DNA from 4 places in the Bacillus sp. JJ1127 genome. Region 3 is predicted to be linked to each of the others. Evidence: riboswitches for the same ligand, from Rfam matches in the RefSeq annotation. Region 3 holds a riboswitch; each other region holds the start of a gene.
What was found. A riboswitch is a leader RNA that binds a small molecule or an ion and turns the genes downstream of it on or off. The one in region 3 is predicted to bind S-adenosylmethionine.

Region 1: linked by a shared signal. The riboswitch ahead of metK (methionine adenosyltransferase) and the one ahead of V7183_RS02835 (Na+/H+ antiporter NhaC family protein) in region 3 are both predicted to bind S-adenosylmethionine.
Region 2: linked by a shared signal. The riboswitch ahead of V7183_RS07315 (methionine ABC transporter ATP-binding protein) and the one ahead of V7183_RS02835 (Na+/H+ antiporter NhaC family protein) in region 3 are both predicted to bind S-adenosylmethionine.
Region 4: linked by a shared signal. The riboswitch ahead of V7183_RS20320 (bifunctional homocysteine S-methyltransferase/methylenetetrahydrofolate reductase) and the one ahead of V7183_RS02835 (Na+/H+ antiporter NhaC family protein) in region 3 are both predicted to bind S-adenosylmethionine.

Annotation. Positions count from the first base shown of each region.
Region 1 covers NZ_JBALQK010000160.1:992-6,053, reverse strand. Annotated here, with positions in the region: gene V7183_RS16390 (RNA-guided endonuclease InsQ/TnpB family protein) at 1-792, opposite strand, end outside; gene V7183_RS16385 (hypothetical protein) at 1,175-1,354, shown strand; gene V7183_RS16380 (hypothetical protein) at 1,361-1,549, shown strand; gene metK (methionine adenosyltransferase) at 1,699-2,898, opposite strand; SAM riboswitch class I at 3,064-3,186, opposite strand; gene pckA (phosphoenolpyruvate carboxykinase (ATP)) at 3,414-5,000, shown strand.
Region 2 covers NZ_JBALQK010000057.1:5,960-11,021, forward strand. Annotated here, with positions in the region: gene metQ (methionine ABC transporter substrate-binding lipoprotein MetQ) at 220-1,035, opposite strand; gene V7183_RS07310 (methionine ABC transporter permease) at 1,061-1,726, opposite strand; gene V7183_RS07315 (methionine ABC transporter ATP-binding protein) at 1,719-2,744, opposite strand; SAM riboswitch class I at 3,074-3,183, opposite strand; gene V7183_RS07320 (hypothetical protein) at 3,309-3,653, opposite strand; gene V7183_RS07325 (thioredoxin family protein) at 3,805-4,113, opposite strand; gene V7183_RS07330 (toprim domain-containing protein) at 4,117-4,461, opposite strand; gene gcvH (glycine cleavage system protein GcvH) at 4,919-5,062, opposite strand, start outside.
Region 3 covers NZ_JBALQK010000020.1:30,014-35,075, forward strand. Annotated here, with positions in the region: gene V7183_RS02820 (murein hydrolase activator EnvC family protein) at 1-645, opposite strand, end outside; gene gltP (glutamate/aspartate:proton symporter GltP) at 1,064-2,335, shown strand; gene V7183_RS02830 (DUF402 domain-containing protein) at 2,401-2,919, shown strand; SAM riboswitch class I at 3,067-3,171, shown strand; gene V7183_RS02835 (Na+/H+ antiporter NhaC family protein) at 3,266-4,582, shown strand; gene V7183_RS02840 (GNAT family N-acetyltransferase) at 4,648-5,062, opposite strand, start outside.
Region 4 covers NZ_JBALQK010000226.1:32,274-37,335, reverse strand. Annotated here, with positions in the region: gene metH (methionine synthase) at 1-1,682, opposite strand, end outside; gene V7183_RS20320 (bifunctional homocysteine S-methyltransferase/methylenetetrahydrofolate reductase) at 1,679-3,514, opposite strand; SAM riboswitch class I at 3,586-3,696, opposite strand; SAM riboswitch class I at 3,896-4,009, shown strand; gene V7183_RS20315 (methionine biosynthesis PLP-dependent protein) at 4,108-5,062, shown strand, end outside.

The DNA.
Region 1 (5,062 bases), on a different contig from region 3:
GTTATCAATCCCTAAATCAATACTCATATAACGACCATTCTCTTCAACGGATTGGTGTCCTAAAGGAACATCTATCACTAACTCCACCACATATCCATTGTATTTTGGGATAACACGAACTTGCTTCAGTTTACCTTCAGTAAACCCCAATTTCCCAATGTTTAATTGCAATTTTGTCTTTGGAAACTTTAAAAACTTTTCATTTTTAATGACACAATCTTGATTTGTATACAAGACTTCCTTTTCAGAAGAACGAATATACTTTGGAATTCTAGGTTTTCCAGTATATTTGTTGGGATTCTTTTTATAATTTTTTAAACTAGCAAAAAAAGACTTCCAATTTTGGAATACATTTTTCATGATTGATTGACTAGATTGCGTAGGCAAAGCACGATAATCCTTCTGAATCATCGCTTTAAATAATGCATCCAGAAAATGATAATCTACATAAGGTTTTTCTGTAGTTGGTTCTGAAAACAAATTACATTTCACTTCTTTTTGTTTTTCTTTTAGTTTTGTTTTCTCTTTTCCCAATTTCTTTTGATAGGTAAGAAGTTGTGCACCATTCATCTTCCCAATGTTTTTATCAATTGTATCCAAAACTTCTTTTTGTAAGGGTTGCAATTCCTTATCTTGTGTCAAACCTGTATACACTTGTCGTATATAAAAGTTTGTCGTGTTATACATGTTTTTAGCGTTTTGGCAAGATTCTTGAAAATAAGAATACATACGATGTCCTTTTTTAATCCAAATCTGAAGAGTTTTATAATTTATTTGATTTTCCGTTGTCATTTTTTCACCTCCTTGTTAAGGGTATTATACCAAAACAAGAACGTATGTTTCTATATTTTTAGCTTGAAAATAATATATTTTTTCGATTCACCTCACCACCTTCACATATGTTTAGAGGTGGGAGTCCTCTCGAAAGATATGATAGAAGTTCTCTCAAATGTGCAGTACATCACATTTACATAATTATCTAGTGGACGCCTAAAACATTATGATACAATATTGGTATATATAACCATAAAAAAGAGGTCCTATGATTCTAACCGTACATACTTAACAAGTACAGCAATTCCTCTCTTACTCGCTATTTATTTCATTGCATTTAAATTCGCACGAAGCAATCTGATATATACCAAATAATTTTTCATAATTAGGGGGCTCGTTCATGGAACTTTATAAAAAACTCACAACGGTATTTATCCTTCTATTTGTCGCTTCCATCAGTGCTGGAATGGCGCTAAAGGATGCTGTTCCATATTCAGCAATTGGTGGCTGGGGATTTGCAACACTATTTTTACTATGCAGTGCATTTTGTGCTGGAAAAGCTCGCCAGAAGAAAGGATGATGACCAATGTTCTGGAAAAAGCCAACACTTTGTAAATCATGTGGTAAAGAGATTGAAACTTATGAAAAATCGTGGATTCATATGCCATTACCCGCAAGCGGGATGACAAATATAAAGAAATATATTGAGCTTGAGGGTGAAGTATATTGTGGTTCATGTGTCGAAGTAGTCAACTATCCACCACTTAAACGCTAACACGTTTTGAAGTGGGGGGCTTATAAAAAGTCCTGGGTATGCATTACATACATTACAACGTTATTTACAATCTGCTAATAAAGGGAGCTTTATGTATTTTTACAAATAAAAAAGCTTTGCGCGAAGGCGCAAAGCTTTTTCTTCCTATATTATAGACCAGCTTGCTCTTTTAAAGCTGCTGCTTTGTCTGTACGTTCCCATGAAAGATCTACATCAGTACGTCCGAAGTGGCCGTAAGCTGCTGTTTGTTTGTAAATTGGGCGACGTAAGTCTAACATTTTGATGATACCAGCTGGGCGAAGATCGAAGTTGTTACGAACTAGTTCCACTAGTACTTCTTCAGATACTTTGCCAGTGCCGAATGTATCAACTGAAATTGATACCGGTTGTGCTACGCCGATTGCGTATGCAAGTTGTACTTCTGCTTTGTCAGCAAGACCAGCTGCTACGATGTTTTTCGCAACATAACGAGCTGCGTATGCTGCAGAACGGTCAACTTTTGTTGCATCCTTACCAGAGAATGCACCGCCGCCGTGACGAGCGTATCCACCGTAAGTATCAACGATGATTTTACGTCCTGTTAAACCAGCATCCCCTTGTGGTCCACCGATTACAAAGCGGCCAGTTGGGTTAATGAAGAATTTCGTTTCTTCATCCATTAATTCTGCTGGTACTACAGCTTTAATTACGTGCTCTTTTAAGTCACGATCGATTTGTTCCCATGTAGCTTCTGGATGGTGCTGTGTAGAAATTACAATTGTATCGATGCGTACTGGCTTACCATTTTCATCATACTCAACTGTAACTTGCGTTTTACCGTCTGGACGTAAATATTCTAATGTTTCATCTTTACGAACTTCCGTTAAACGACGAGCTAATTTGTGAGCAAGTGAGATTGGAAGTGGCATTAATTCTTTTGTTTCATTACATGCGAAACCAAACATTAAACCTTGGTCTCCTGCACCAATTGCCTCAATCTCAGCGTCAGTCATTTGACCTTCACGTGCTTCTAACGCTTGGTCAACACCCATAGCGATGTCAGCAGATTGCTCATCGATAGATGTTAAAACTGCACAAGTTTCTGCATCGAATCCGTATTTTGCACGAGTATAACCGATACCTTGGATTGTTTCGCGAACGATTTTTGGAATATCTACATAAGTAGAAGTCGTAATTTCCCCCGCTACCAATACTAAACCAGTTGTTACTGTTGTTTCACAAGCTACACGTGCGTTTGCGTCTTTTTCTAAGATCGCATCTAAAATTGAATCAGAAATTTGGTCACAAATTTTATCTGGATGTCCTTCAGTTACAGACTCAGATGTGAATAGATGACGTTGTTTTGTCATGTGGTAAACCTCCCTACAGTAATTGTATATATTGTACGGAACTCATCCTTAACTTGCCACAAACTGCGACATTCATATATTCCCACACAAGTATAAAGAAAAACCTTTCCTATTATATAGAGGAAAGGTTTAATTTGCTACTTGCATACTGCTTTTTGCCCTTCGCTCTTATCGTTCGAGACCTTTAGCCTCGCACAGGTTTTAGCACCTATTCACTTGTTTATTACCATTACAAGTGAGGTTGCTGGGCTTCATCGGGCCTGTCCCTCCGCCAGCTCGGGATAAGAGAGTATCCGTCCCAACCTATACTAAAGAAATGACATTCATTTGTCAATTAATATTCACATATTCCTACAAGTTTTTCGCAGTGTATTTCGAGCAAAATATTAATAGGAAAATATTGCATTCGCACAAACAAAAATAAATAAATAGTATACATTATTTATATGATTGTGTTATACTCTTAGTGGGATTACGAGAAACATTTCATAAAATGAAAAGGATGGTATATAAATATGAGTACTGTGAATGTCCAAATTGGATTACATGAATTACTGAACGGAAGCAATGCACAGGTTCAACTAAGCGTTCCACAGTTAGTGGAAAAAGTATTAATGAGAAACGAAGGAAAATTAACTTCTACTGGCGCTGTTTCTGCTTCAACAGGTAAATATACAGGACGTTCTCCTAAAGACAAATTTATTGTGAAAGAAGCATCGGTTGCAGACAAAATTGCTTGGGGATCTGTAAACCAACCGATTTCTGAAGAACATTTTAATAAATTATATACAAAAGTGTTAGAATACTTAAAAGAAAAAGATGAACTATTCGTATTTAAAGGATTCGCTGGTGCTGACCGTAACTATCGTCTTCCAATTCAAGTTGTTAACGAATATGCATGGCACAATTTATTCGTACATCAATTATTTATTCGTCCGACTGAAGAAGAAGAAAAAAATCATGAAGCACAGTTTACAATTGTTTCTGCACCAAACTTTAAAGCAGATCCAGCAATTGACGGCACAAACTCTGAAGCATTTATTATGATTTCATTTGAAAAACGTATCGTACTAATCGGTGGTACAGAATACGCTGGAGAAATGAAAAAATCTATCTTCTCCATCATGAACTTCTTACTTCCAGAACAAGATATCTTTTCTATGCACTGCTCTGCAAACGTAGGTGAAGAAGGTGACGTAGCCTTATTCTTCGGTTTATCTGGAACAGGTAAAACAACATTATCAGCTGATCCACAACGTAAATTAATTGGTGATGATGAGCACGGCTGGTCTGATAATGGTGTATTCAATATTGAAGGCGGTTGCTATGCAAAATGTATTAACCTTTCTCACGAAAAAGAGCCACAAATCTTTGATGCAATTAAGTTTGGATCAGTATTAGAAAACGTTGTAGTTGACAACCAAACACGCGTTGCAGATTATAATGATACAGCATTAACGGAAAATACACGTGCTGCATACCCAATCCATGCGATTGACAATATCGTATTACCAAGTGTTGCAGGACATCCAAATACAATTATTTTCTTAACTGCTGATGCATCTGGCGTATTGCCTCCAATCAGTAAGTTAACGAAAGAACAAGCTATGTACCATTTCTTAAGTGGTTACACTAGTAAACTAGCAGGAACTGAGCGCGGTGTTACATCTCCGCAAGCTACATTCTCAACTTGCTTCGGTTCACCATTCTTACCGCTTGACGCATCTCGCTATGCGGAAATGCTTGGTGAAAAAATCGAGAAACACGATGCAAAAGTATTCTTAGTAAACACTGGCTGGACTGGTGGCGAATACGGCGTTGGAAAACGTATGAACTTAGGTTACACTCGCGCAATGGTGCAAGCTGCACTAAATGGTGAACTTGATAAAGTGGAAACAGCAAAACATGACATTTTCGGTCTTGAAGTTCCACTTCATGTACCTGGTGTGCCTGATGAAGTACTAATGCCTGAACAAACATGGGCTGATAAATCTGCTTACAAAGCAAAAGCACTTGAACTTGCTGGCAAATTCAAAGAAAACTTCAAGAAGTTCAATAGCGTTTCTGAAAGCATTATCAACCTTGGCGGTCCAATCGCTTAATTTACCTTTTACTGTATGAATGACCCTTTACTCATATGAATAAGTTTGTTGTAACCTAAAAA
Region 2 (5,062 bases), on a different contig from region 3:
AATCCTCTATATACATTTTAAAAGTTCCTAAAACATTCACATTCTCATTTTATTCTCATTCTAATTTTATATCAAATAAAATGATATCGCAAACAATGAAAAAAAGTAACAATTTTTCCACAAATGTATCTAATTATTCCCTCACATTCTATTATGATACACCTTTCTTCTTATATATAAAGAAAAAAGGGCTGGAAATTTACCAGCCCTTTCCTGCTTCTATTCACTTACTGGAAGTACAGCTCCCTTATATTCTTTATTAATAAAATCTTGAATTTCTTTGGAATGTAATACTTCTACAAGTGCTTTAATTTCTTTCTTATTTTTATCCCCTTTACGAACAACAACTACGTTTGCATATGGAGAATCCTTACCTTCAATTGCAATTGCGTCTTTCTCTGGATTTAATTTCGCATCAATCGCATAGTTTGAGTTAATTAAAACCGCATCGCCTTCTTTATTGTTATACACTTGTGGTAATAAACCAGGCTCAATGTCTGTTTTGAACTTCAAGTGTTTCGGATTTTCCGCAATATCTTTTGTAGTTGCTTTAACAGGTTCTACACCGTCTTTAATTTTTAAAATGCCCTCTTTTTGTAAAATTGCTAACCCACGTCCATGGTCAGCAACAGAGTTACTCATAATGATTGTCGCTCCGTCTGGCAGGTCTTTTAAGCTTTTATATTTTTGGGAATATACACCGATTGGCTCTAAATGAATTTTCCCTGCTACTTCAAAATCATATTTTTTATCTTTCATTTCTTTCTCTAAGTACGGAATATGCTGGAAGTAGTTTGCATCTAAATCTTTATCCGCTAACGATTTATTCGGCAGTACGTAATCTTGGAATTTTTTAATTTCTAGTTTTATACCTTTTTTCTCCAGTAACGGTTTTGCCTGTTCTAAAATAACAGCGTGCGGTACGTTAGAAGCACCAACAACAAGCTCATCCTTACTTTTTTCACTTTTTCCTCCACAAGCAGCTAATCCGAAAATTGACGTTGTAATAAGTGCTGTAAGTAATAATTTTTTCATATTGTAAACACCCTTCCCTTTTTATCTATCGTTTATCAATTCGAGTTGTAACAAAATCCCCAATCCATTGAATAAAGAAAACAACAAGTAATACACAAATTGTTGCAACGATTGTCACATCGTTATTTCCACGCTGGAATCCTTCTAAATATGCGAGTGTACCGAGTCCACCAGCCCCAACAACACCAGCCATTGCTGTATACCCTACAAGGGCAATTGTCGTTACTGTAATACCAGATACTAGTGCTGGCAGTGATTCTGGAATCAATACCTTCCAAATGATTGTGCTTGTTTTTGCTCCCATTGCTTTTGAAGCTTCAATAACCCCTTTATCAATTTCACGAAGTGCAATTTCAACCATCCTTGCATAGAATGGCGCTGCTCCAATAATTAAAGCTGGCAGTGCTGCACTTGCCCCAAGAATTGTCCCAAGGAGAATCTTAGTAAATGGGATTAATAAAATAATTAAAATGATAAATGGAATGGAACGAAAAATATTTACGAACGCTCCACTCACAGTGTGGACCATCTTGTTTTCCCACAAATTATCCTTCGCTGTCATAAAAAGTAATAATCCTAAAATAAGACCGAAAATAAATGTGGCAATTGCTGCGATTGCCGTCATGTATAATGTTTCACCTGTTGCTTCTAGCATTTGATTCCAATCAACATTTAATAGTAGCTTATCCATGTGCAATCACCTCCAGCTCTACTTGCTCCTGATTGATTCCCTCTATTGCTTGCTGGATTGCCGCTTCTTCACCATTTAAGTGAACAACTAGATTTCCATAAGACCCATTGTTCGTTTGAGCGATATTTCCTTGAAGTACACTCACTTCTATATCATCTCGTCTCATTAATCTCTGAAGCACTGGACGTTCTACAGAATCGCCAATAAACTGCAAACGAATCACTTTACCATCTGGATATTTCTCTAGTAAACTCTCAATCGTTTCATTTGTATCATCAGAATCCGTTATCTGCTGTACAAATCGTTTTGTAATCTCCTGCTGTGGATTACGGAATACCTCTAGTACAGGACCGCTTTCTACGATTTTTCCTTTTTCCATTACCGCAACGCGATTACAAATTTTTTGAATGACATGCATTTCATGTGTAATTAATACAATTGTTAAATCAAGACGCTTATTGATATCTAATAGTAAATCTAAAATTTGATCTGTCGTTTCTGGATCCAGTGCTGATGTCGCTTCATCACACAAAAGTACTTTTGGATTATTCGCTAACGCTCTCGCAATTCCAACACGCTGCTTTTGTCCACCACTTAATTGAGATGGATACGCATCGCCTCTTCCTTCTAATCCAACAAGATGAATTAACTCATCTACACGCTTTCTTCGCTGCGCTTTATCCACTCCTGCAATTTCAAGTGGAAAAGCAATATTTTCACGTACAGTTCGTGACCAAAGTAAGTTAAAGTGCTGAAAAATCATTCCGATTTCTTGCCTTGCCTTTCGAAGCTCATTTCCAGTAATTGCTGAAATAACACGATCAGCTATCGTAATCTGTCCGGAAGTCGGCTTCTCTAATTGATTGAATAATCTGATTAATGAGCTTTTTCCAGCGCCACTATATCCAATAACACCAAAGATTTCACCTTTCTCTATTTTCAAATTGGCGTTATCCACAGCAGTGACATCACCGCTTTTTGACTTATATATTTTCTTTACATTCTCTAATCGAATCATGGTGTATCACCCCTTTTTTGTTTAAAAAGCAGAAACAGCTCGTTCAGAATGTAAGGAGGATGGAGCTTCTGACATAGAGGCGCTTTTTGCCTCGTAGGAAGAAGCGAAGCCATCGAACATTCTAACTGCTGAAGCTGGCTTTCTTAGCTCTTCTCCTACAAATTCTGTTGATCTTTTTATGCAGGATACAAAAGTCTTGCCGTTATAGCTAAATGATGTAACGGTTCCTTTTGTTGCTTACATGTCCTCCTCATTCAAACAACAAAAAAACCTTTCTGCTTGTAAAATGAGCAGAAAGGTTTATATGCGTATATCAACATGGTCCCTTTCTCTCATCTCTCAAAGCATTTGCTTTGCAGGAATTGGCACCATTTCAACATAAAAGTTGACGGTTGCCGGGTTTCACAGGGCACAGTCCCTCCACCTCTCTTGATAAGAGAAATCAGATTTAATTTTCGTCTGATTTGAAATTTATGAAATTGTCTATATTTTATGACTTGAATTGTATCAATATACATTCGCTATGTCAACAGATTTTTTTATAAAAAATAAAACTTCAAAATATTAAGCACCTACTGACATCGGCTTACATATATGAAATACAGATTCAAATAATAGCATTGTGCGATACGTTCCAGAATAATGTACACGCCCATTATTAATTAAGGTTTGTAATCGAATATTCCCGGTAACTAGTCGTTGCAAGTCTTCCTCCAAAAAGCAAACAATTTGTTCTGTTCCCCTTGTTTCCTTCAAAACTTGTATATACTCTCTTGAAATTTGAAGTGAATAACACTCATCTCCCAAACGGATATTAATTGTTTTTTCTCCTTGTCTTAGAAGCGGCTCTAAATGATATTGGTTATTAGCATAAGTTACAAATGATTGAAGCAACGAATATAACCCCATTCTAATCACATCCTTCATATCACTTTCTACTAATACCATTCCACTCTGCTAAAGAGCAATCCTGTTGCTTTCTCTCGACAAATAACGGAGCACTGCTGCCTTTAGAGCATATTTCCCAAGAAATATGTCGAGGCGGCAAAAACTTTGCCGCCTATTGTAATTCATTATATAAATATTCAACCGAATGAAATGCATATATTTTCTTCGTCAGTGTCCCATTTTCAAATACAAGTAAACACGGTACACTTTCTATTTCATATTCCCTAGCTAAATGCGGAGCATAGTTTAAATCTAACATCCCAATTTTCAAGTCAAATATTGCTGCTTCTACAACTGTTAACATCTTCTTTGCTAATTGGCATGTTCCACACATTGGTGTATATACATATAACACTGTTTTTTCTTGGTTTGCTATTAGATCTGTAGCTTCAGCACCTGTCCAGTCAATCACTTCTATCATTCCTTACCGTAAATATTCTGTATAAACGTCAATGTCAGCTCCCCATAGTACGTTCGCTAAATGAGAAGATGGCGCAGTCGCCACTTCACGATACGAACGATCAATATAAATATGCTCAGCCTGCGGAAATTCTTTACGAAATTGTTTTCTTAACTTTTCCCCTGCATCATCAGCATCCACTAGCACATATACTTCTTTATCAAAAAACTGATCAATGAGCTCATCCATTTTCGACAAACCAATTGTACCATTTGTGCAAACAATTTCCACCGGTTCTCGAATAATAGATTCAATCTTTCTTCTATCTGATTTACCTTCTACAATAATGACTTTTTCTACATAAATCATATGTCATCACCCGATCACCATATACTATAAAAATAACCTTACTTTAGTATATAGTATATTCGATATTTTCATGTTGTTTCCTGTTTATTTTTGCAAAGAAAAGCGGAAGCGGTTTGCTCAGAATGTGAGGGGGATGGAGCTTCTGACGTAGAGGCGCTTTTTGCCTCGCAGGAAGAAGCGAAGCCACCGAACATTCTAACCGCTGGAGCTGGACATCAAAGAAAAGCGGAGCCGACTGTTTAGCCCCGTTGGCTAAGGTTCTTTCGTACAGAAGACGCTTTTTGTCTTCTTGTGCGGAAGGTTCTTAGAAAGAAGGGGCTAGGAGGCATAGCTGGACAAAGAAAAGCGGAAGCGGTTTGTTCAGAATGTGAGAGGGATGGAGCTTCTGACACATAAGCATTCGTAATACAAAATAAAAAGGACAGCACATAGGCTGTCCTTTTTGATTTAACTAAAATTAGTCTTGGTTTGTCATTTCTGCGTATTGTTCTGCAGTTAATAACTTTTCAACTTCACTTGCATCAGAAAGTTCAATTTTAACCATCCATGCACCTTCGTATGGAGATTCGTTAACAAGTTCTGGTTGGTCACTTAATTCTTC
Region 3 (5,062 bases):
GTTAATGAGAGCTTGTTGCTGCTGCTGATTTGCTTGCAATTCTTGTTGTTTTTGTTCTAGCTTTTGCCCAGATTCTTTCAATTGTTGTTCTTTTTTTTCAACAGCTTCTTTCTCGGATTTTACAGTTTCTTGATCTTGTGTCTGTTTTTTTACGATGTCTGTATCGTTATTTAAAATCAAACTAACGGAATACATATTATCAACAAGGTCTACGAGGTTGTTTGAATTCGTTAATACTTCAGTTATGATATTTGTTCGCGGTTTTTCTTGCATAGATTGTAATCGTTTTTTAATAACTTCTTGACGTGTGTCAATATTCTTTTGTAATTGTTCAATGTGTTTCTTTTTCTCAGCAATGATTTGCTGTGTTTTGCTAATTTCTTTTTTTGTATCGTTTAAATCCGCTTCATTTTTATTAATGGAAGTTGTTAATTCATCGATTTTCTTCTGTAACTCTTGTATTTCTTTCTCCATCTGTTCTTTTTCTGCCGATTTATTATGTAATTCTTGTTGTTTTCCTTCTAATTCTGATTGTATTGTAGATAATTTATCTTGACTTGTTTCTGCGTGTACTGGTGAAAGCAACGGAGAAACAAAAAGAGTTCCTGCTGCTAAAACGCTAAAAGCTGCAAATTTCTTATTCATTGGTGTCTAGCTCCTTTCCCTATGATTGTATATATCATAATAAGAAGAATGCTGTCTATTATTGTAATCATAATGTAAAGAAAATTTTATAAAATTGCTGATTTTTGTCGGAATTAAGGGAATTTTTTGCCTATATTGGTATGTTCTGTTGTGAAAATAAATAGAAGAAATGTTGATATACCTTATAAGGAATCGTTCTCATGTTAGGTTTTCTTACATTGGGTCGTTTTTTGTCAAGAAAATTATTTATATTCACGCAAACTTATTTTGTTGTCAGATTTCATTTTTTGCTTTATCATTTTTAACAGGGGCAAATGTAGTGAATTGTCGAATAATATGTAATACTCTTAATTTCTTGGCTTTATAGAAATAGAGAAAGGTAGAGTTATAGCATCTTTAGAAGGGGGTTACAGCAAGTATGAAAAGAATTGGACTTGCATGGCAAATTTTAATAGGGCTTGCGCTTGGTATTGCAGTTGGGGCAATTTTTTATGGCAATGCAGAAGTAGCAAAGTTTTTACAGCCAATTGGAGATATTTTCATTCGATTAATTAAAATGATTGTTGTGCCGATTGTCGTAGCGAGCATTGTTGTTGGGGTTGCTGGTGTTGGTGATGTGAAGAAGCTAGGGCGATTAGGCGGAAAGACAATTCTTTATTTTGAAATAATTACAACAATTGCAATTGTTCTTGGCCTACTGGTGGCGAATATTTTCCAACCAGGAAAAGGCGTGAATATGGATCAGTTAACAAAGACGGATATTTCAAAATATACATCTACAACAGAGCAAGTACAGAGCCATTCGTTTGCGGATACATTTGTAAATATTGTTCCGACAAATATTATGAAGTCGTTAGCTGATGGTGATATGCTTGCCATTATTTTCTTCTCTGTATTATTTGGTTTAGGGATTGCAGCAATTGGGGAAAGAGGAAGACCCGTTCTTCAATTTTTCCAAGGTGTAGCAGATGCAATGTTTTACGTGACAAACCAGGTAATGAAATTCGCACCGTTTGGGGTATTCGCATTAATTGGTGTAACGGTTTCTAAATTTGGTCTTTCGTCATTAATTCCATTAGGAAAATTAGTTATTGTCGTTTATGGATCCATGATATTCTTCGTTGTAGTTGTATTAGGGCTTACGGCAAAATTATTTGGAATTAACATATTCCAGTTCTTTAAGATTTTAAAAGAGGAGCTTATTTTAGCTTACTCTACAGCAAGTTCGGAGACGGTTTTACCAAAAATCATGGAGAAGATGGAGAAGTTCGGTTGTCCGAAAGCAATTTCATCTTTCGTTATTCCGACTGGTTACTCATTTAACTTAGATGGATCTACATTATATCAAGCAATCGCGGCAATTTTCTTAGCACAAATGTATGGTATTCATTTATCAATCACAGAGCAAATTACATTAATGCTTGTATTAATGGTTACATCTAAAGGGATTGCAGGTGTACCTGGTGTATCATTCGTTGTATTATTAGCAACACTTGGTACGGTAGGAATTCCAGCAGAAGGTTTGGCATTTATCGCAGGTATTGACCGTATTTTAGATATGGCACGTACAGCAGTTAACGTAGTAGGTAACTCTTTAGCAGCTGTTGTTATGTCTAAGTGGGAAGGTCAATATGATGAAGAAAAAGGACAAGCCTATTTAAAAGAGATTTCAGAAAAACAAGTAGCATAATAATTGTTGTAAAAGCCCTCGCATAAAATGTGGGGGCTTTTCTGTATAGAAAAGAGGGGAGAATAATGAAACGGAAATATGGAGATGGTTTTTCATGGAAACGGTTAATAGAGAAAAGTTATGAAGTGAAAACAATAGAGCAAGGCATGTTAGGGATACTGCATATGCAAAAAGTGAAAGAGCCTAGTTACAAGCAATATAATAATCAAAAACTTTGCATTGTCAATGATGGACACACATGGGTGCAGTACTTCATCAACGGTAAAAACTTTGCGATTACAGCTATGCTAAATGAAAAACGGAAATTAGTACAATATTATATTGATGTAGCAAAAGAGTTTAAAATAGATGAGAGAGGTATGCCATATTTCGATGATTTATATTTGGACGTAGTGCTATTACCTAATGGCGATGTATATTTGCTGGATGAAGATGAATTAGAAGAGGCCTACATAGATGGAGATATTTCTAAAGAGGAATATAACGTAGCGTGGGATACGGTAAGATGGCTTCTCGAAGTAATTGAAAAAGAAAATTTTCCCTGGATTGCAATTTTAGAAAAAGAAATTCAGAAATTAAAGTGACCATTTTCTTTTCGAGATGCTCATTTATTCGTGTTTTTGTAAATATCAAAAAATACCAACTGTTTTTATACAAATAATAATTGACTTTTGATTTGTAAGCGAGTAAAGTTAGGGAAGAAATTATTATCAAAAATAAAATATGAAACCTTCTTATAAAGAGAGGCGGAGGGACTGGCCCTACGATGCCTCGGCAGCGGACTCAAGATGGAGTGCTGTGCCAAATCCAGCAAGCATGTGCTTGAAAGATGAGAAGAGTGTTTCTTATAGATGTATAAGACCTCTTCTTTTCGGAAGAGGTCTTTTGTTATTGATTAGAAAAGGTTTAAAACTAGGGAGAGATGATACTTTGAAAGAAACGAGAGGAAATGGTTTAGCTTTATTGCCGCTTGGAATATTTTTGGCACTATTTATTGGTTCTGGAATTATTACAGGTGATTTCTATAAATTACCGATACTCGTAGCGATTTTAATTGCTGTAGGGGTTGCTTTGGCAATGAATCGTAAAGAAAGCTTTACAGCAAAAGTTGAACGGTTTGCCAAGGGCGCTGGTAATCCGGATATTATGATTATGGTGTTAATTTTTGTACTTGCAGGTGCATTTTCTGAAACTGCAAAAGGAATGGGTGGAGTTGACTCTACAGTAAATTTAGCACTGTCTATTTTGCCGCAAGGATTTATCGTTGCAGGGATTTTTGTTATAGGGGCATTTATTTCATTAGCAATGGGAACTTCGATGGGAACGATTGCCGCGTTAGCACCAATTGCAGTAGGGATTAGTCAGCAAACAGATATTTCTATTGCATTAACAATGGGAACAGTTGTTGGTGGTGCGATGTTTGGCGATAATCTATCATTTATCTCTGATACGACAATTGCAGCGGTTCGTTCGCAAGGAACTGAAATGAAAGATAAGTTTAAAACAAACTTTTTAATTGTGTTACCAGCAGCAGTTATTACGATTATATTATTAGTTTTCCTTACATTAGGAAACCATACGGAAATGAAAGCTCATACGTTTGATTGGGTGAAAATCTTGCCATATGCAGGTGTGCTTGTTACAGCGTTACTTGGGTGTAATGTTCTTGTTGTATTAGCAGGTGGAACGGTTTTATCAGGAATGATCGGTTTGATAGATGGAAGTTATACATTGGCAAGTTTCTTTAAAAGTGTAACAACGGGAATCAGTGGCATGATGGAGTTAGTACTATTAGCAATTTTAATTGGCGGGATGGTTGAAATCATTCAATATAATGGTGGTATTCAATATCTAATGAATATATTAACACGTAATATTCGCTCGAAAAAGGGTGCAGAGTTTGGGATTGCTGGCTTAGTTAGTATGACGAATATGTGCACAGCAAATAATACAATCTCTATTATTTTCACTGGACCACTTGCGAAAAATATTGCAGATCAATATGAGATTGATCCACGAAAATCAGCAAGTGTATTGGATCTTTTCTCATGTTGTGTACAAGGATTAATTCCATATGGAGCACAAATGTTGACGGCAGCAGGGTTTGCTGCAGTATCTCCAATTGAATTGCTACCATACGCATTTTATCCAATTTTAGTTGGAGTATGTGGTATAGTTTCTATTTTAATTGGTTTTCCTCGATTTTCAAAGGTAGCGGAAAAAAAGCAATATCATAAAACAGCATAACTTTAATGTAAATAATGTAGAATAAAAAACGCTCAGACAATAAATACTGGGCGTTTTTTTGTTACTTATAAATCTTTTTTTAAATAGTAATGTTTATAATCTCTTCCTACATTATCAAGGACACCAAACTCTTTATAACCATGCTTTTTATAGAAGTCTAATGCTTGGAAGCTTAAAGTATCTACTTTTATGAAGTCACATTTTTTCTCTAAAGCGATTTTTTCTACTTCTAACAATAATTTAGATCCGTATCCTAATTTACGGATGTCTTCATCAATCATAAGAGTATGAATCTCTAACCAATTCCAGCAAACCTCACCTAATAGTCCCCCGTGAACTTTGTCATTTTCATCTTTAAGAAATAAATGAATTTCTGAGTATCTTCCTCTTAAATCTGGTGGGAAATGTTTTAAATTATATTCGTAAAGTGCATTGTTTATATGGTTTTTATCATTTGTATTTACTTCTTTAATAATATGT
Region 4 (5,062 bases), on a different contig from region 3:
AGTCCCGCTTTTGTTGCATGATATAAAAAGACCGAGTTTAGTACTTCACGACCAGCTGGCGGTAAACCAAACGATATATTACTCACACCTAAGATTGTTAAACATTCTGGAAGAGCTTCTTTAATAAGACGAATTCCTTCAATTGTAGCTGCTGCTGAACCGATATATTCTTCATCACCAGTTCCTACTGGAAAAACAAGCGCATCAAAAATAATATCCGATGGACGTATACCATATTTCTTTGTTAACAATTTATAACTTCGTTTTGCAATTTCTAATTTTCTTTCGGCACTAACCGCCATGCCCTCTTCATCAATCGTTCCTACTACAATAGCAGCACCGTATTTACGGATGAGCGGTGTTACTTTCTCAAAACGCTCCTCCCCGTTTTCTAAATTAATCGAGTTAATGACGCCTTTTCCTTGTATATATGTGAGAGCTTTTGCCATTACATTTTCATCCGTTGAATCAATCATAATTGGGACCTTTAATACTTTCGTAACCTCTGCTAAAAAGTTTTCCATATCTTCTACTTCATCACGGTCAGGATCCGCCATACAAATGTCAATAATATGAGCATTTTTCTTTACCTGCGCCCTCGCAACTTCAGCAGCTTCTTCAAAGTTTCCTTCTGCTACTAACCGTTTAAACTTGCGTGATCCAATCACATTGGTTCTTTCGCCAACAAATAACGGCCTCATAGAATCATCGTATTGCAATGCTTCTAAACCGCTAATCCCGTGACCTGCTCGCCCATGATTCTTGCGTGGTTTGAGCGATTTAAGTGCCGCTTTTATCGCCCTTATATGATCTGGTGTTGTCCCGCAGCAACCACCAACTATATTCATCCACCCTTCTTCAGCAAATCGCTTCACCTTTTCAGCAAGGGAAGCTGGTGATTCATGATAATGTCCATCCTCATCTGGCAGACCTGCATTTGGATAACAAGAAATATAACACTCCGATAAATCAGAAAGAGAACGAATATGCTCACGCATAAATTCTGGTCCTGTCGCACAGTTTAATCCGACAGATAATGGCTTCATATGCTCAACTGATAAATAAAACGCCTCGATTGTTTGACCAGCTAAAGTTGTTCCCATTGGTTCTATCGTTCCTGAAATCATAAGGGGCACTGTTTGATTCACCTCTGTAAACGCTTGTTGAATCCCTAAATATGCCGCTTTCACGTTCCGCATATCTTGACTCGTCTCAACAAGCAATACATCAACACCGCCCCGTAATAATCCTCTTGCTTGTCTAGTATATGCCTCAATTAACTCTTCAAAGGTTACCCCACCAGTTACACTAATTGCTTTTGTCGTTGGTCCCATCGCGCCTGCTACATATACTTCTTTGCCACATCCTCTTACAGCTTGTTTCGCTAAAAGTGCTGCTCTTTCATTCAGCTCTTCATCTAAATGAGACAATTCATAATCATGCAATACGATATTTGTAGCACCAAACGTATTTGTTTCTATAATATCCGCACCCGCTTCAATGTAAGCTTTATGAATGTCTAAAATGACATCTGGTCTTGTTTTTACTAAGTATTCATTACAACCTTCATATGCTTCACCACCAAAATCTTCAGCAGTTAAATCTGCTTGCTGAATCATTGTTCCCATCGCACCATCTAATATTAAAATATTATGTTGTAATCTTTCTTCTATCGTTTTCATTCGTTTATTACCTCTTTCACTTCTTGCTTTTCTCTCACATACTTAACAAGATTTTCTGTAATTTCATATTTTAAAAATGGTGTGATGAGATAAATACCGTTAAAATATTTCATCGTAGCATCAATTAATTCTTGTGAAATGCGAATTCCCTCTTCAATTGCTGCCTCCTGGGTTTCATGCCCATCCATTCTCTGTCTTACCTCGTCCGACAATGTAATGCCTGGCACCTCAAAATGAAGAAAATCTGCATTTCGCTTGCTTACTAAAGGCATAATTCCAATAAAAATCGGGTGTTCCAGATGCTTCGTTGCCTCGTACACTTCTTTAATTAAGGCTACATCATAAATTGGCTGTGTTAAGAAGTACTCTGCACCAGCTGCAATTTTTCTCTCCATCCGTTTTACCGCTGCCTTTAAATGCCTCACATGTGGATTAAAGGCTCCCCCAACAGAGAATCTCGTCGCAGGACCAATTGATTTTCCTAAAATGGTTCGACCATCATTCATTTCCTTAATCATTTTAATCAACTCAATAGATGATAAGTCATATACCGAAGTTGCCCCTGGAAAATCACCAACACGGGCTGGGTCACCTGTTAAAGCTAGCACTTCTTCCATCCCTAATGCTGATAATCCAAGCAAATGTGATTGCAAACCAATCACATTATGATCTCGGCATGTTAAATGAATGAGTACTGGAATATCATGCTTCGTTAATAACGCCCCCATTGCCATGTTCGAAACACGCGGTGACGCTAACGAGTTATCTGCTAACGTAATCGCATCAGCACCTGCTCTTTTCAATAATCTAGCACCTTCAAAAAAGCGCTGTGTATCCAATGTTTTAGGGGGATCTAATTCAACAACAACTGTCGTTTGCTTCTTTGCTTTCTCTGCAAGAGTAACATGAGTGCGTGAACGTTTCGCATGTGTATGAATGACTTGCGGCCGTTGAAAAATTTGTTTCTCTGTAACGGGTGTTTCATTCGTGATTGCACGTTTCATCCCTTTAATATGTGCTGGCGTTGTACCACAACAACCGCCCAATAACCGAATCCCTTGTTCAATAAATTTCGGTGTCATCGCCTCAAAATAGGCAGGGCTTCCTTCGTATAAATAACGTCCTTCTACATAGTTTGGAAGACCTGCGTTTGGATAAGCCGACAAGTAACCATTCTTTGGAATCGATATCATTTTGAAAGCTTCCGTCATATGAAGCGGTCCTAATTGACAGTTTAAACCGACTACATTTGCACCGTAATCTAAAAGCCCTGTTAATATTTCATTTACATCATTACCATTTTGCGTTGTGCCTGCTTCATGAAGCGCTAGTTGTGCAATAATCGGAATATCCGTTTGTTTTCGTAACACTTTTACTGCATGAAACAATTCGAATTCATCATAAAATGTTTCTAATAATAGCCCATCAACTTTTTCCTCTAATAAAGCTCCAGCCTGCTCAAGTAGCATAAATTCTCGTTCCATATCAGTCGTTGTAACGGCTCCGATATGCTTCATCCCACCAATCGTCCCTAAAATAGCATTCTTGTCTGTCACAGCTGCTTTCGCAAGCTTTACTGCTGCTTTATTAATTTGAACAACTTGATTTTCTAGTCCATACATACGCAGTTTTGCTTCATTTGCACCATATGTATTTGTTTGAATAACATCTGCACCAGCAGCTACATATTGTTTATGAATCGATATAATTAAATCTGGATCAGACAAGTTCAATTCTTCAAAACTACTTTGTAAACCATGTGAGTGTAATAACGTTCCAATTGCACCATCACCTATCACGATACCTTTTGATAATAGATCTAGTAATTTCACTTTTCTCCCTCTTTTCTATTAATATAAAAAACCCCTCTTCACCTTGAAGAGGGGGGACATTATCGTTCCTCCTCTTATCATGCAAAACTGTTCGTTTCGCAGGTATTAGCACCGTTTCAAACATTTCATTTGAAGGTTGCTGGGTTTCACAGGGCCTTTCCCTCCACCGCTCGTAATAAGAGTTTGTCTTTAACTATTTATTTTATTAAAAGGAAATGTGCTCACCTTTTAACATGTTTATCAATTTTCTAATAAATTTAGCATCCGATAGAATAAAAGTCAACGTGATTTGATAGAAAATAAAAAACATTTAAAATAAAGTTGCAATCCAATTATCTTTTGTTGTACAGTTAAAAACATAATAAAATTTCATACAAAATATTCTTATCCAGAGAGGTAGAGGGACTGGCCCGACGACGCCTCAGCAACCATTAACGCGATTCGTTAATAAGGTGCTAATTCCAGCAAATTGTAAAAAAATTTGACAGATAAGAAGAAGACTATATTCGAATGAAAGCCTTCTTCTTAGAAGGCTTTTTTATTTTTATACCACTTTAAACTTCGTATTTTATTTCATAAAGGAGGAATGTTACATGTCAACAATTGAAACAAAACTAGCCCAAATTGGAAATCGAAGTGAGACGACAACTGGAACGGTTAATCCCCCTGTTTATTTTTCAACAGCCTATCGCCATGAAGGAATCGGAAAATCTACCGGATTTGATTACTCAAGAACTGGAAATCCAACACGTGATCTTTTAGAGCGCGCAATTGCTGATTTAGAAGAAGGTGAACAAGGGTATGCCTGTAGTTCCGGAATGGCAGCGGTTCTTCTCGTCCTTTCCTTATTCCGTTCTGGTGATGAACTTATCGTATCAGAAGACTTATATGGAGGTACTTATCGCTTATTTTCTGAGCATGAAGAAAAGTGGGATATTCGCTGTAGATACGTAGATGCACAATCTATTAACCAAATAGAACAAGCCATCACTTCTCAAACAAAGGCTATTTTTATAGAAACGCCTACCAATCCATTAATGCAAGTTACCGATATTGTGGCTACCTCAGCCATCGCAAAACGACATGGATTACTTCTAATTGTTGATAATACTTTCTATACTCCCTATATACAACAGCCATTAACAGAAGGCGCAGACATTGTCCTTCACAGCGCAACAAAATATTTAGGTGGTCATAATGATGTACTAAGCGGCCTTGTCGTCGCAAAAGGCCAAACACTCTGCGAAGAACTTGCCCACTATCATAATGCTTCTGGTGCTGTATTAAGTCCATTTGATTCGTGGTTATTAATTCGCGGGATGAAAACATTAGCCCTTCGCATGAAACAGCATGAAGAAAATGCGAATAAAATTGTTGCTTATTTAAACGACGAAGATGGTGTAACTGATGTATTTTATCCAGGAAAAGGTGGTATGGTTTCATTTCGCCTTCGTGATGAAAAATGGATAAATCCCTTCTTACAATCTTTATCACTAATTACATTCGCTGAAAGCCTTGGCGGTGTTGAGAGTCTGATGACATATCCAG